One region of the Streptomyces lancefieldiae genome, then DNA from elsewhere that is predicted to be linked to it. Evidence: riboswitches for the same ligand, from Rfam matches in the RefSeq annotation. Region 1 holds a riboswitch; the other holds the start of a gene.
The links. Region 1 has a riboswitch for cobalamin ahead of RM812_RS15795 (ribonucleoside-diphosphate reductase subunit alpha). Riboswitches for the same ligand answer to the same signal wherever they lie in the genome.
Positions count from the first base shown of each region.

Region 2: it holds a riboswitch for cobalamin, as region 1 does, so the genes downstream of both, RM812_RS29520 (energy-coupling factor ABC transporter permease) here and RM812_RS15795 (ribonucleoside-diphosphate reductase subunit alpha) in region 1, are expected to answer to the same signal.

Region 1 covers NZ_JAVRFH010000013.1:83,659-89,440, reverse strand. Annotated here, with positions in the region: gene RM812_RS15810 (GlxA family transcriptional regulator) at 1-706, opposite strand, end outside; gene RM812_RS15805 (hypothetical protein) at 799-1,053, shown strand; gene RM812_RS15800 (ribonucleotide-diphosphate reductase subunit beta) at 966-1,994, opposite strand; gene RM812_RS15795 (ribonucleoside-diphosphate reductase subunit alpha) at 1,994-4,366, opposite strand; cobalamin riboswitch at 4,491-4,614, opposite strand; gene RM812_RS15790 (GNAT family N-acetyltransferase) at 4,667-5,173, opposite strand; gene mctP (monocarboxylate uptake permease MctP) at 5,255-5,782, opposite strand, start outside.
Region 2 covers NZ_JAVRFH010000039.1:74-5,855, reverse strand. Annotated here, with positions in the region: gene RM812_RS29540 (hypothetical protein) at 136-570, opposite strand; gene RM812_RS29535 (energy-coupling factor ABC transporter ATP-binding protein) at 775-1,614, opposite strand; gene cbiQ (cobalt ECF transporter T component CbiQ) at 1,611-2,360, opposite strand; gene RM812_RS29525 (energy-coupling factor ABC transporter substrate-binding protein) at 2,361-2,699, opposite strand; gene RM812_RS29520 (energy-coupling factor ABC transporter permease) at 2,696-3,388, opposite strand; cobalamin riboswitch at 3,419-3,603, opposite strand; gene RM812_RS29515 (potassium channel family protein) at 3,654-4,232, opposite strand; gene RM812_RS29510 (chloride channel protein) at 4,229-5,626, opposite strand.

The DNA.
Region 1 (5,782 bases):
CGAGCTGGTCGACGGTGACCTCCTCGTCGAGGTGCTGTTCCATCCAGGCCAGCACCTCGCCGACGGTGTCGCAGGAGGAGGGCGGCAGCGGCCGTTCGATGTACTGCGCCTGCCCGCCGTCCCGGTGCGGCGGTACGACCATGCGCCGGGCGATCTTGTTGGCGACCTCCGGCCCCTGTTCCTTGCGGACGATGTGCAGACAGGCGTCGATGCCGGCGGCGGTGCCGGCGCTGGTGATCACCGGGTCCTCGTCCACGTAGAGCACGTCGGGTGAGACGGCGACCTGCGGATACTGCCGGGCCAGCTCGGCCGCGTGGTGCCAGTGCACCGCGCACCGCCTGCCGTCCAGCAGCCCGGCGGCGCCCAGCACGAACACCCCCGAGCACACGCTCAGCACCCGCGCGCCCCGGTCCACCGCCCGCCGCAGGGCGTCCAGCAGCTCGGGCGGGTACTCCCGGCGGACGTAGTCGCTCCCCGCCGGCACCGTGATGAGGTCGGCTTCCTCCAGCCGGTCCAGCCCGTACGGCGTGGAGACGGAGAGCCCGCCGACATGGGTGCTCAGCGCCGGACCCTCCGCCGACACCACCGCGAAGTCGTACACCGGCAGGCCGTCGTCGCTCCGGTCGATGCCGAAGACCTCGCAGACCACTCCGAGTTCGAAGGGATGCACGCCGTCCAGCAGGACGGCGGCCACGTTCTGCAGCATGCCGCCAGTGTGCCTCGGAAGTGGCAGGAAATCGAGGCCCTACGGCAGTCCTGCCACTCCCGGTAAGGAGTGCCCGGCGCGACAGTGGTGTCATGACCGGAAACCAGATGGAAGCCCTGATCGGAATGCTCGTGACCTTCGGACTCCTGGTCCTCATGGTCCTGCCCTCGGTGATCGGCATCGTGCACGACAAGCGCGTCGACCGTCAGCTCAGGCGGGCCCAGGAGGACCGGAGTGAGGGGAAGGAGGCCCGGGAGCCTCAGAAGTCCTCTTCCAGGTCGACGGTGCCCTCCACCGCCACCTGGTACGCGGAGGGGCGCCGCTCGAAGAAGTTGGTCAACTCCTGAACGCCCTGCAGCTCCATGAAGGAGAAGGGGTTCTCGGAGCCGTACACCGGGGCGAAGCCGAGGCGCGCCAGGCGCTGGTCGGCGACGCACTCGAGGTACTGCCGCATCGAGTCGGTGTTCATGCCCGGGAGGCCGTCACCGCACAGGTCGTGCGCGAACTGCAGCTCGGCCTCGACGGCCTCCCCCAGCATGTCGGTGACCTGCTGCCGCAGTTCGTCGTCGAAGAGGTCCGGCTCCTCCTTGCGGACGGTGTCGACCACGTCGAAGGCGAAGGACATGTGCATCGTCTCGTCCCGGAACACCCAGTTGGTTCCGGTGGCCAGACCGTGCAGCAGGCCCCGGCTGCGGAACCAGTAGACGTAGGCGAAGGCGCCGTAGAAGAACAGGCCCTCGATGCACGCGGCGAAGCAGATGAGGTTGAGCAGGAAGCGGCGGCGGTCGGCCTTGGTCTCCAGGCGGTCGATCGACTCGACCGAGTCCATCCACGTGAAGCAGAACTCGGCCTTCTCACGGATGGAAGGGATGTTCTCCACGGCCGCGAAGGCGGCGGCGCGGTCCGCCGGGTCGGGGAGGTAGGTGTCCAGCAGCGTCAGATAGAACTGGACGTGCACGGCCTCCTCGAAGAGCTGCCGGCTCAGGTACAGCCGCGCCTCGGGGGAGTTGATGTGCTTGTAGAGGGTCAGCACCAGGTTGTTCGCGACGATCGAGTCGCCCGTCGCGAAGAAGGCCACCAGCCGGCCGATCAGGTGCTGCTCCTCGGGGCTGAGCTTGGCCAGGTCGGCGACGTCCGAGTGGAGGTCGACCTCCTCCACGTGCCAGGTGTTCTTGATGGCGTCCCGGTAGCGCTCGTAGAAGTCGGGGTAGCGCATGGGGCGGAGGGTCAGCTCGAAGCCGGGGTCGAGCAGGTTCTTGGTCGCGCCGGGCACGGTTTCGGTGGTCATTACTGGCAGGCCTCGCAGGACTCGGGGTTTTCCAGGGAGCAGGCGACCGCTTCGGGGTCCGGGGTGGCCTGCACGGGGACGGTGGCGCGGGCGGCCGCGCGGGCGATGCGGGTCGCCGGGCGGGAGCGCAGGTAGTACGTGGTCTTCAGGCCCTGCTTCCAGGCGTAGGCGTACATCGAGGAGAGCTTCCCGATGGTCGGCGTCTCCAGGAACAGGTTCAGCGACTGGGCCTGGTCGAGGTACGGGGTACGGGCGGCGGCCATGTCGATCAGGCCGCGCTGCGGGATCTCCCAGGCCGTGCGGTACAGCCGCCGCACCTCCTCGGGGATCCAGGCGAAGTCCTGCACCGAGCCGCCCGCATCGCGCAGCGCCTCGCGGGTGCGGGCGTCCCACACTCCAAGCCGCTTCAGGTCGTCCACCAGGTAGGAGTTGACCTGGAGGAACTCGCCGGAGAGGGTCTCGCGCTTGAACAGGTTGGACACCTGCGGCTCGATGCACTCGTACACGCCCGCGATGGAGGCGATGGTGGCGGTCGGCGCGATCGCGAGGAGCAGGGAGTTGCGCAGACCGGTCGTGGCCATGCGTGCGCGCAGTGCCGTCCAGCGCTCCGGCCAGGCCGGTTCGACGTCGTAGTGGTCGGGGTGCAGCACGCCCCGGGCCGTACGGGTCTTCCCCCAGGCCGGCAGGGGGCCGTCGCGCTCGGCGAGGTCGGCGGACGTCTCGTACGCGGCGAGCATGATCCGCTCGGCGATGCGCGTGGAGAGGGCCTTGGCCTCGGGCGAGTCGAAGGGCAGGCGCAGCTGGAAGAAGACGTCCTGCAGGCCCATCGCGCCGAGGCCGACCGGACGCCAGCGGGCGTTGGAGCGGGCCGCCTGCTCGGTCGGGTAGAAGTTGATGTCGACGACCCGGTCCAGGAAGGTGACGGCGGTGCGGACGGTGGCGTCCAGCCGGTCCCAGTCGAGGTCGCCGGTCGCCCGGTCGACGAACGCGCCGAGGTTGACCGAGCCCAGGTTGCAGACCGCCGTCTCCCCGTCGTCCGTGACCTCCAGGATCTCCGTGCAGAGGTTGGAGGAGTGGACGACGTGGCCTGGCTCGGCGGTCTGGTTGGCCGTGCGGTTGGCGGTGTCCTTGAAGGTCATCCAGCCGTTGCCGGTCTGCGCGAGGGTGCGCATCATACGGCCGTACAGCTCACGGGCGGGGAGCGTCCTGCGGGCCAGTCCCGCCGCCTCGGCCCTGCGGTAGGCGGTGTCGAACTCCTCGCCCCACAGGTCGACCAGTTCGGGGACGTCGGACGGTGAGAACAGCGACCAGGTCCCGTCGGCGTCCACCCGGCGCATGAACTCGTCCGGCACCCAGTGCGCGAGGTTCAGGTTGTGCGTGCGGCGGGCGTCCTCGCCGGTGTTGTCGCGCAGCTCCAGGAACTCCTCGATGTCGGCGTGCCAGGTCTCCAGGTAGACCGCCGCCGCGCCCTTGCGCCGTCCGCCCTGGTTGACGGCGGCGACCGAGGCGTCCAGCGTCTTCAGGAACGGGACGATGCCGTTGGAGTGCCCGTTGGTGCCGCGGATCAGGGAACCTCGGGAGCGGACGCGGGAGTAGGCGATGCCGATGCCGCCGGCGTGCTTCGAGAGGTTGGCGACCTGGTGGTAGCGGTCGTAGAGGGAGTCGAGTTCGTCCTTGGGGGAGTCCAGGAGGTAGCAGGACGACATCTGGGCGTGCCGGGTGCCGGAGTTGAACAGGGTGGGGGAGGAGGGCAGGTAGTCGAGGCTGCTCATCAGCCCGTAGAGGGCGGCGACCTCGTCCGCGGACCTGGTGCTGTCGTCCTCGGCGAGACCGGCGGCGACGCGGAGCATGAAGTGCTGGGGGGTCTCGACGACCTTGCGGCTGGTGGGGTGCCGCAGCAGGTAGCGGCTGTGCAGGGTGCGCAGCCCGAAGTAGCCGAAGCGGTCGTCGGCCACCGGGTCGATCAGCGCGTCGAGGCGGTCCGCGTGCAGCCGCACGAACTCGGCGGTGCGGTCGGCGATCAGACCCTCGCGGTGGCCGGCGGCGACCGAGTCGGTGAAGGTGGTCACGCCCTGGGAGGCCGCCTCGGCACGGATGCCGATCGTGAGCAGGCGGGCGGCCAGCTTGGAGTAGACCGGGTCCTCCGAGATGAGTCCGGCCGCCGCCTCCGTGGCGAGCTCGCGCAGCTCGGCCTCGTCCGCGCGGGCGGACCGGCCGCGCAGTGCGGCGGCGGCGACCCGGCCGGGGTCGGCGCCCCGGAGGTCGGCGGTCAGCCCGGTCAGGGTGCGCAGCAACGCGGCACCGGGACCGTCGGGTTCCTCGGTCGCCGTCGCCGGGGTCGCTGAAGCCGGATCGGCTGGCGCGATGGTCACGTGGGGGCACTCCCTCGCTCGGCACGGGGCCTGGCGGAGGGCAGGGGCAGCTCACGAACGCACGCGGCGTCGCGTCCACCGGCCCACTCCGCGAGGCCCGGACGTCATGGCACCCGGACCGGGACGGCCGGGCGCACTGTCGGCAGGTCCTCGGACTGGACATGCGTGCGGAAACACGCAAGTACACCGTTGCGGGACAGTTCCGGATTCGCACCGGATTCCCCTGCGGCGACAGCGAGCATGAGCATACATCTTGTGCCGGGTTCCGCGAGCACCCCCAGATGTTGTGTCGGGTCGGTGTCAGAGTGTCAGTTCATAAGTGAGGAGGGTGATGTCGTCGAGCTCCGGGAGCGGCTTCCAGTCGCGGTCCGGGGTGCGGGTGAAGCCCAGCCGTTCGTAGAGGCGGTGGGCGGTGCGCATCGTGCGCTGGGTCGACAGCACGACGCGTACGCAGCCCTCGACGGCCCGGGCGCGGTCGACGCAGGCCCGCACGAGCGCCTCGCCGACCCCGCGGCCGCGTGCCTCGTGGGCGACGGCGAGCATGCGTATCTCGGCCTCGCCGGGCCCTGCGATGTCGGACATGGGACCGCTGGAGGGCACGAAGGCCACGCCGCCGAGGACCCGGCCGTCCGCCGCGGCGACCAGCACCTCGGCGGCCACCGCCCGCTTGGCCACGTTCCGCAGCTCGCCGAGGTACGCGTCGCTCTCCCCGAAGTCGAGGAGCCCGTCCCGTAGGTAGGCCTGTGCGGTGATCTCGCCGAGGGGGTCGTACTCGTCGGAGGCCGCTTGCCGGATCACGAAGTTCATGGGGCCGAGTGTGCCCGAGGGGTACGACAACGGGCCGCCGGATCTCTCCGACGGCCCGCTGCGCGGCGCGTGTGCCGCAGGTCAGTGCGACGTGCCCGCCGTGGCCGGCGGGAGCTCCGTCTGGACGCCGGGGTCGCCCGCGTCCGCCGTGTAGTCGCTCGGCTTGGTCTCGTCGACGCCGTCGGGCGCCTTGACGGCCCTCAGGACGAAGGTCAGGACCACGGTGACCAGGACGTTCAGCACGAACGCGGTGAGGCCGATGTAGCCGATCTCGCCGATGCCCGGGATCTCCTTCGAGGAGCCGCCGAAGTGCTTCTGCGTCGGCGAGGCCACACCGTAGGCGGCGACCGTGCCGTAGACCATGCCGACCGCCCAGCCGGCGAGCAGCGCCCAGCGGTGGAACCAGCGGGTGAACAGGCCGCCGACCAGGGCCGGGAAGGTCTGCAGGATCCAGATGCCACCCAGCAGCTGGAAGTTGATCGCGACCGTCTTGTCCATGCCGAGGACGAAGACCAGCGCGCCCACCTTCACCAGCAGGGACACCAGCTTGGAGACCTTGGTCTCCTGGGCCGGTGTGGCGTCCGGCTTGATGAAGTCCTTGTAGATGTT
Region 2 (5,782 bases), on a different contig from region 1:
CGACGTGCCCCGGGTGGCAGGCGCTGTACTCGCTGTATTCAAACTCTTGACCACCGCGGCACGCTTGTCTAGACCAATAGTGCAACAAGTCGGGTACGCGTCGTCGCGGCGCCGCAGTCCCGGCCGACCGCTCCCTCAGCCGGCCAGGACCACGCAGCCCAGCGCGAGCAGGGCGAGGACCTTCACGACCTCCAGCGCGACGTAGTACAGGTGGGCGCGGGAGCGGTGCAGCGCCGGGTCCTCGCCCGCGAGCACGGCGTCGGAACGCCGGTTCAGCCGGGGGCGGACGACACCGAGCTGCCCGGCCAGTACGGCCACGGCGATCGCGGTGAGCGTGACGACGGCCGCGGAGGGACCGCCCGTGGCGACCGCCGCGACCACGGCGACGGCGAGGACGGCCTCGGCGAGGTTCAGCGCGCGGAAGACCATCCGGCCGATGCCGAGCCCGATGGGGATCGTCACCCCGGGAGCCCGGAACTTCAACGGTGCTTCCAGGAAGGAGATCGCCAGCACCATGCCGAGCCAGAGGAAGGTGACGGCGCCGGCCACGGCTGCCGAGGTCGAGTGCATCGCGGGATCCTCGTCTCCGGTGGGACTGCGGGACTGCGTGCCGTCATTCTGGCGCGGGCCAGAGGTCCCCCGTGACCGGCCCCGTCGCCTCCGGACCCCGATCGCCCCCGTCCCGCCCGGCAGCGGCCCGAGGAGGAGTCGGCCGACGTCCGGGACGCGGAGTACAGCGACTCGGCACGCCGAGTTGCCCCGGCCGCCGGGCCGTCAGTCGGTCAGCGCGGCCAGCTCCTCCGGCGTACGCGGGCCCGTCGCCGAGTCCGTCAACAGGCCCCGGGCGCGCAGCAGTCCGGCTGCCGCCACCCCCCACGGCAGGCGCAGCCCCGCCTGCCGCAGGAGGTCCGTGCGGGCCAGCGTCGGGGCCGTGGGGCCGGTGTGCACCCCGGCCGGGGTGAGCAGGGCCGCGTCGTCGGACCAGCGCAGGGCGAGGTCGACGTCGTGGGTGGCCATCACCACGGTGGTGCCCCCCGCGGGGAGCCGGTCCAGGGTGGCGAGCAGCCTTTCCTGGCCGTCCGGGTCGAGCCCGGCGGTCGGCTCGTCGAGGATCAGCACCCGGGGCCGCATCGCGACGGCACCGGCGATCGCGGTCCGCTTGCGCTGCCCGTACGACAGCAGGTGCGTGGGCCGGTCGGCCAGCGCGGTGATGTCCAGCGCGGCGAGCGCCTCCGCGACCCGGGACCGGACCTCCGCGTCGGGCAGGCCGAGGTTCAGCGGCCCGAAGGACACGTCCTGGCCGACGGACGCGGCGAACAACTGGTCGTCCGGGTCCTGCACCACCAGCTGCACCGTGGTCCGCAACCGGGTCAGCCCCTTGCGGTCGTACGCCACCGGCGTCCCCTCGACCGTCAGCGTCCCGGAGCCCGGCCTGAGTCCGCCGCTGAGCAGCCGCATCAGCGTGGTCTTGCCGCTGCCGTTGCGGCCCAGCAGCGCGAGCGCCCTCCCCTCGCGCACCGCGAAGTCCAGCCCGACGAGGACGGCCGGGCCCTCCTCGTACGCGAAGGACACGCCCCGCAGGGCGACCAGCGCCGGCTCGGTCGACTCGCTCACGACAGGGGGCCTTCCAGTACGAGGGTGAGGGCGGCCAGCGCCGCCAGCAGCGCGACGCTCACCGCCGTGAAGGGCACGGAGACGCGGGCCTCGGGCACCAGCACGCGCAGGGTGCCGTCGTACCCGCGGCCGGCGAGCCCCGACTGGAGCCGCGCCGCCCGGTCGAAGGCCCGTACGAACGCCATGGCGCCCAGTCCGCCGAGCGAACGCCAGGCGGCGGCCCGGGTGGTGTGCCCCAGCCGTGCGGCCTGCGCCTCGCGGATCCTGCGCACGGAGTCCAGCAGCAGGAAGCTCATCCGGTACGTCACCAGCGCCACGTCGACCACCGGGGCCGGCACCCCGGCCCGCACCAGGCGGGGCAGGAGGTCGGACATCGGCGTGGTGAACGCGAACAGCAGCACCCCGAGGGAGGCCGCCGAGGAGCGCAGCAGCAGCTCACCGGCGCGCACCGCACCGCCGTCCGCCACGCCCACGATGCCGTCCGGGCCCCCGACCCGCACCAGCAGCGGCAGCGCCCCGGTCACACAGAAGCCCAGCGGCATCCGGTACGCCCGCCACAGCCGGCGCCGGGGCACGCCCGCCGGGCCGAGCAGCACGGCGAGCGCCGTCACCAGCACCAGCGCCCCGCCCGGCCAGGCCGGCAGTGAGACCGCCAGCGCGGTCAGGCCCAGCCCGAGCACGGCCTTGTCCACGGGATGGCGGCGGCGCCACCGACTGCTGTGCGCCGCCGCGTCGATCGGCAGCACTCAGTCCCCTTCGGAGGCGTCCCGCAGCGCCGCCGCGGCCCGTTCCTCGCCCTGCCGCCGTCCCCGGCGCAGTCCGAAGTAGTAGGCCAGCACGCCCGCGCCGAGCGCGGCCTGCACGGCGAACAGCGCCGACTCGATCTCCCCGGACGGCGGCTCGTACAGCGGCGAGAACCACGGCTCGTAGTCCGGCTCGATCTCGGTGATCACCGTCTCCGCCTCGGCGTCGGCGCCGGCGAACGGCTCCTCCTTGTGGTCGCCGAGGCCCAGCACCAGCGGCAGCACCGCGAGCGCCGCCACGGCGAGCAGCAGCAGGGTGTTGATCTTCGCGTTGCGGCTCACCGGGCCACCGCCCCCTGCTTGCCGGGCTTCGTCAACAGGACGCCCAGTCGGGCCAGTTCGCCCTTGCTGGACTGCACCAGCAGCCGCATCACGACCACCGTGAGCAGGCCCTCGCTCACCGCGAGCGGGATCTGTGTGACGGCGAAGACGGAGCCGAACTTGCCGAGGGCGCCCAGGAAGCCGCCGCTCGGGTCGGGGAAGGCGAGCGCGAGCTGCACGCTGGTGACGCAGTAGGTCGACAGGTCGGCGGCGAACGCCCCGCAGAACACCGTGACCATCAGCGGCGCGTCGAACCGGCGCAGCAGCCGGTAGACCGCGTATCCGGCCCAGGGGCCGACGACCGCCATCGAGAAGACGTTGGCGCCGAGCGTGGTCAGTCCGCCGTGCGCGAGCAGCAGCGCCTGGAAGAGCAGCGTGATGGTGCCCAGCACCGCCATGACCGGCGGCCGGAACAGGATGGCGCCCAGCCCGGTACCGGTCGGGTGCGAACAACTCCCGGTGACGGACGGCAGTTTCAGGGCCGACAGCACGAACGTGAAGGCTCCGGAGGCGCCGAGGAGCAAGGTGCTCTCCGGGTGCTCCCTGACCTCACGGGTGAGTGACCGTACTCCGTGGACGACGAACGGCGCGGACGCGACACCCCAGGCGATCGCGTGCGCCGGTGGCAGAAAGCCCTCGGCTATGTGCATGACTCGGCAGACCCTCTCCAGCACCTCGTGGATGGACGACGCGCCTTGGCCGGTCTCCTGGCTGACGGGTACCACCGCCCGTGCTCCGCCTTCCCGGGTAGTGGGACCCAGTGGCTGCCCGTTGAGGGCTGGAGCCGGACTTCCCGATTCACAGTGGCGAGGGCCGCACCGGCATCACACCGGATTTCCCGTTCACCAAGGCGTGGCGACAGTAGTGCTCCCACGGGGGCGGTGACAAGCGGGCATCGGGCTGCGGAAACACCGGTCAGTCCCGTCCCTCGCGGCGGTCGTCCTGCTCCGTGCGCCGGACCACCATGTCGCGCACCCGCCGGGTCAGCGTGGTCGCGGCGGCGGTGAGGAACACGAAGGTGTACAGGATCTGCAGGACGGCCAGGGTCCGTGCCGCCTGCCCCCGCGGGGTGATGTCGCCGTAGCCGACGGTGGCGAGCGTGACCACCGTGAAGTACAGGGCGTCGACGCGGGTGTGCAGGCCCGCGAACTCGCCCGGCTGCTTGGCGAGCGCGTAGTAGGCGGCTGCGAAGACGTGCACGGTCAGGACGATCAGCAGCGCGATGACCAGGCCGGGCCGGGCGCCCGGACGTTCGACCAGGGCGTCGCGGACCTGCCGGAGCAGCAGCGCGGCCACGGCGATCAGGACCAGGGTGAGCAGCAGCCAGCTCAGTACGGGGCGTCCGGGGCCCAGATGGTCGAGGGGGAGCAGGAAGTAGGCCACGCCCACGGCCACCGCGACGCCGGCCCGCCCGAGCCAGGGCCGGGCCGCCTGCCAGGCGGTACGGGGGCCGGTGGTGCCGGTCCGACCGGTGGCGGCCCGGCGCCCGGTCACCGTGCGGTCCCCGCCGCCGGTCCTCCGGCCGCATCCGGTGGCGGTTCCGGTCGGGGTGGCGGATCCGGTTCCGGTTCCGGTTCTGTCCGGCGGACCAGCTGGGTGACGACGAAGGCGACGACCGACGCGGTGACGATCAGCGGCATCTGGTCGTACGCGTCCGCGCGCATCAGCAGGACCGCCAGCACCGCGCTGGCCAGCGGCAGCCCCGTCACCGCGGCCGCCGCGGCGGAGATGCCGAGGGCGAGGGCCGGGGTCGCGCCGAAGCCGGGCAGACCGGAGCAGGCCATGGCCGTCGCCGTGCCCAGCAGTACGGCCGGGAAGATCGGGCCGCCGCGCAGACTGCCCAGCGCGATGCCCCAGGCCAGTCCCTTGCACGCGACCAGCGCGACCAGCGCGCCCACGGACCAGGCATGCGGGTGCGCCGCGAGCTCGGCGAGGGTGGCCTGGCCGGACAGCGCCGCCTCGGCCGGCGAGCGACCGGTGATCAGCGCGTACGCGGCGAGGCAGACGCCGACCGCCGTGGCGCAGGCGACGGTGCGGACGGCCGTGTGGTGCCGCGTCCAGGAAACGGTGCGGCGGCCCAGCCCGCGGGCGAGTGTGACCAGCACCGCGATCAGTGCCGCCGTGGGGATGCCCCACAGGAAGTCGCCCGCGTCCGGGTTGGCGTGCGGCGGCACGTCGTGCAGGCCGAGCGCGCCGATCTTCAGGCCGGTCCACTGTCCGAAGCCGGTGAAGACCAGGGCGCCCGCCGCGCTGGCCAGCAGGCAGGGCAGCAGCAGCGCGACCAGCCGCGCCCCGCCGATCCCGGCCCCCTCGATGAGCAGCACCGCCGCCACCACCGGGCCGCCGAGGATGGTGGAGATCGCGGCGGTGGAACCGGCCGTGGCGAGGATCGCGCTCGCCCGCGGGTCCGCGCCCGCGCCCGCCTGCCGCACCGCCAGCAGGGCGAGTCCGCTGCCGACGGCCATCAGGGGAGCTTCCGGGCCCAGCACCACGCCGAGCGGCAGCGTGGCCAGCGCGGCCAGTACGGCGCCGGGCAGCGCTCCGGGGCCGACGGGCGCGCCGCCCAGCCCGTTCACCGGCAGATGGCCCCCGGCGCCCGGCAGCCGGGTGACGATCGGTGCCAGGACCAGCCCGGCCAGTACCAGGGCGGGCAGCGGCCACCACCAGGGCGGGGTGTCGTGTCCGACCGCCTCGGGCAGCGACGTCCACACCCAGTGCTCGAGCTCGTGCTGGAGGCCGACGAAGAAGAAGCAGGCCAGCGCGATGGGAACACCGAGCAGCACGCACAGCAGCAACAGCCGCCGGTAGCCGGGGCTGAGCAGGGTGCGCCGCAGGGACTGCTCGGCCCGGTCCGTCCCCGCGTTTGCCGGCGCGGGCTGCGTCGTCACGGGCCCTCCTTCGTCCGCCCCACCCCTCGGCGTTCGCGTATGCGCTTCAGTAAACGCGAGGCGGGGAAGGGACGCATGCGCACGCCGCCGTCCCGGGCAGGGCGGAAGCAAGCTCCGGCCCGCCCTCGGCCCGGCCCGGGTGCGCTTCGTGGCTCG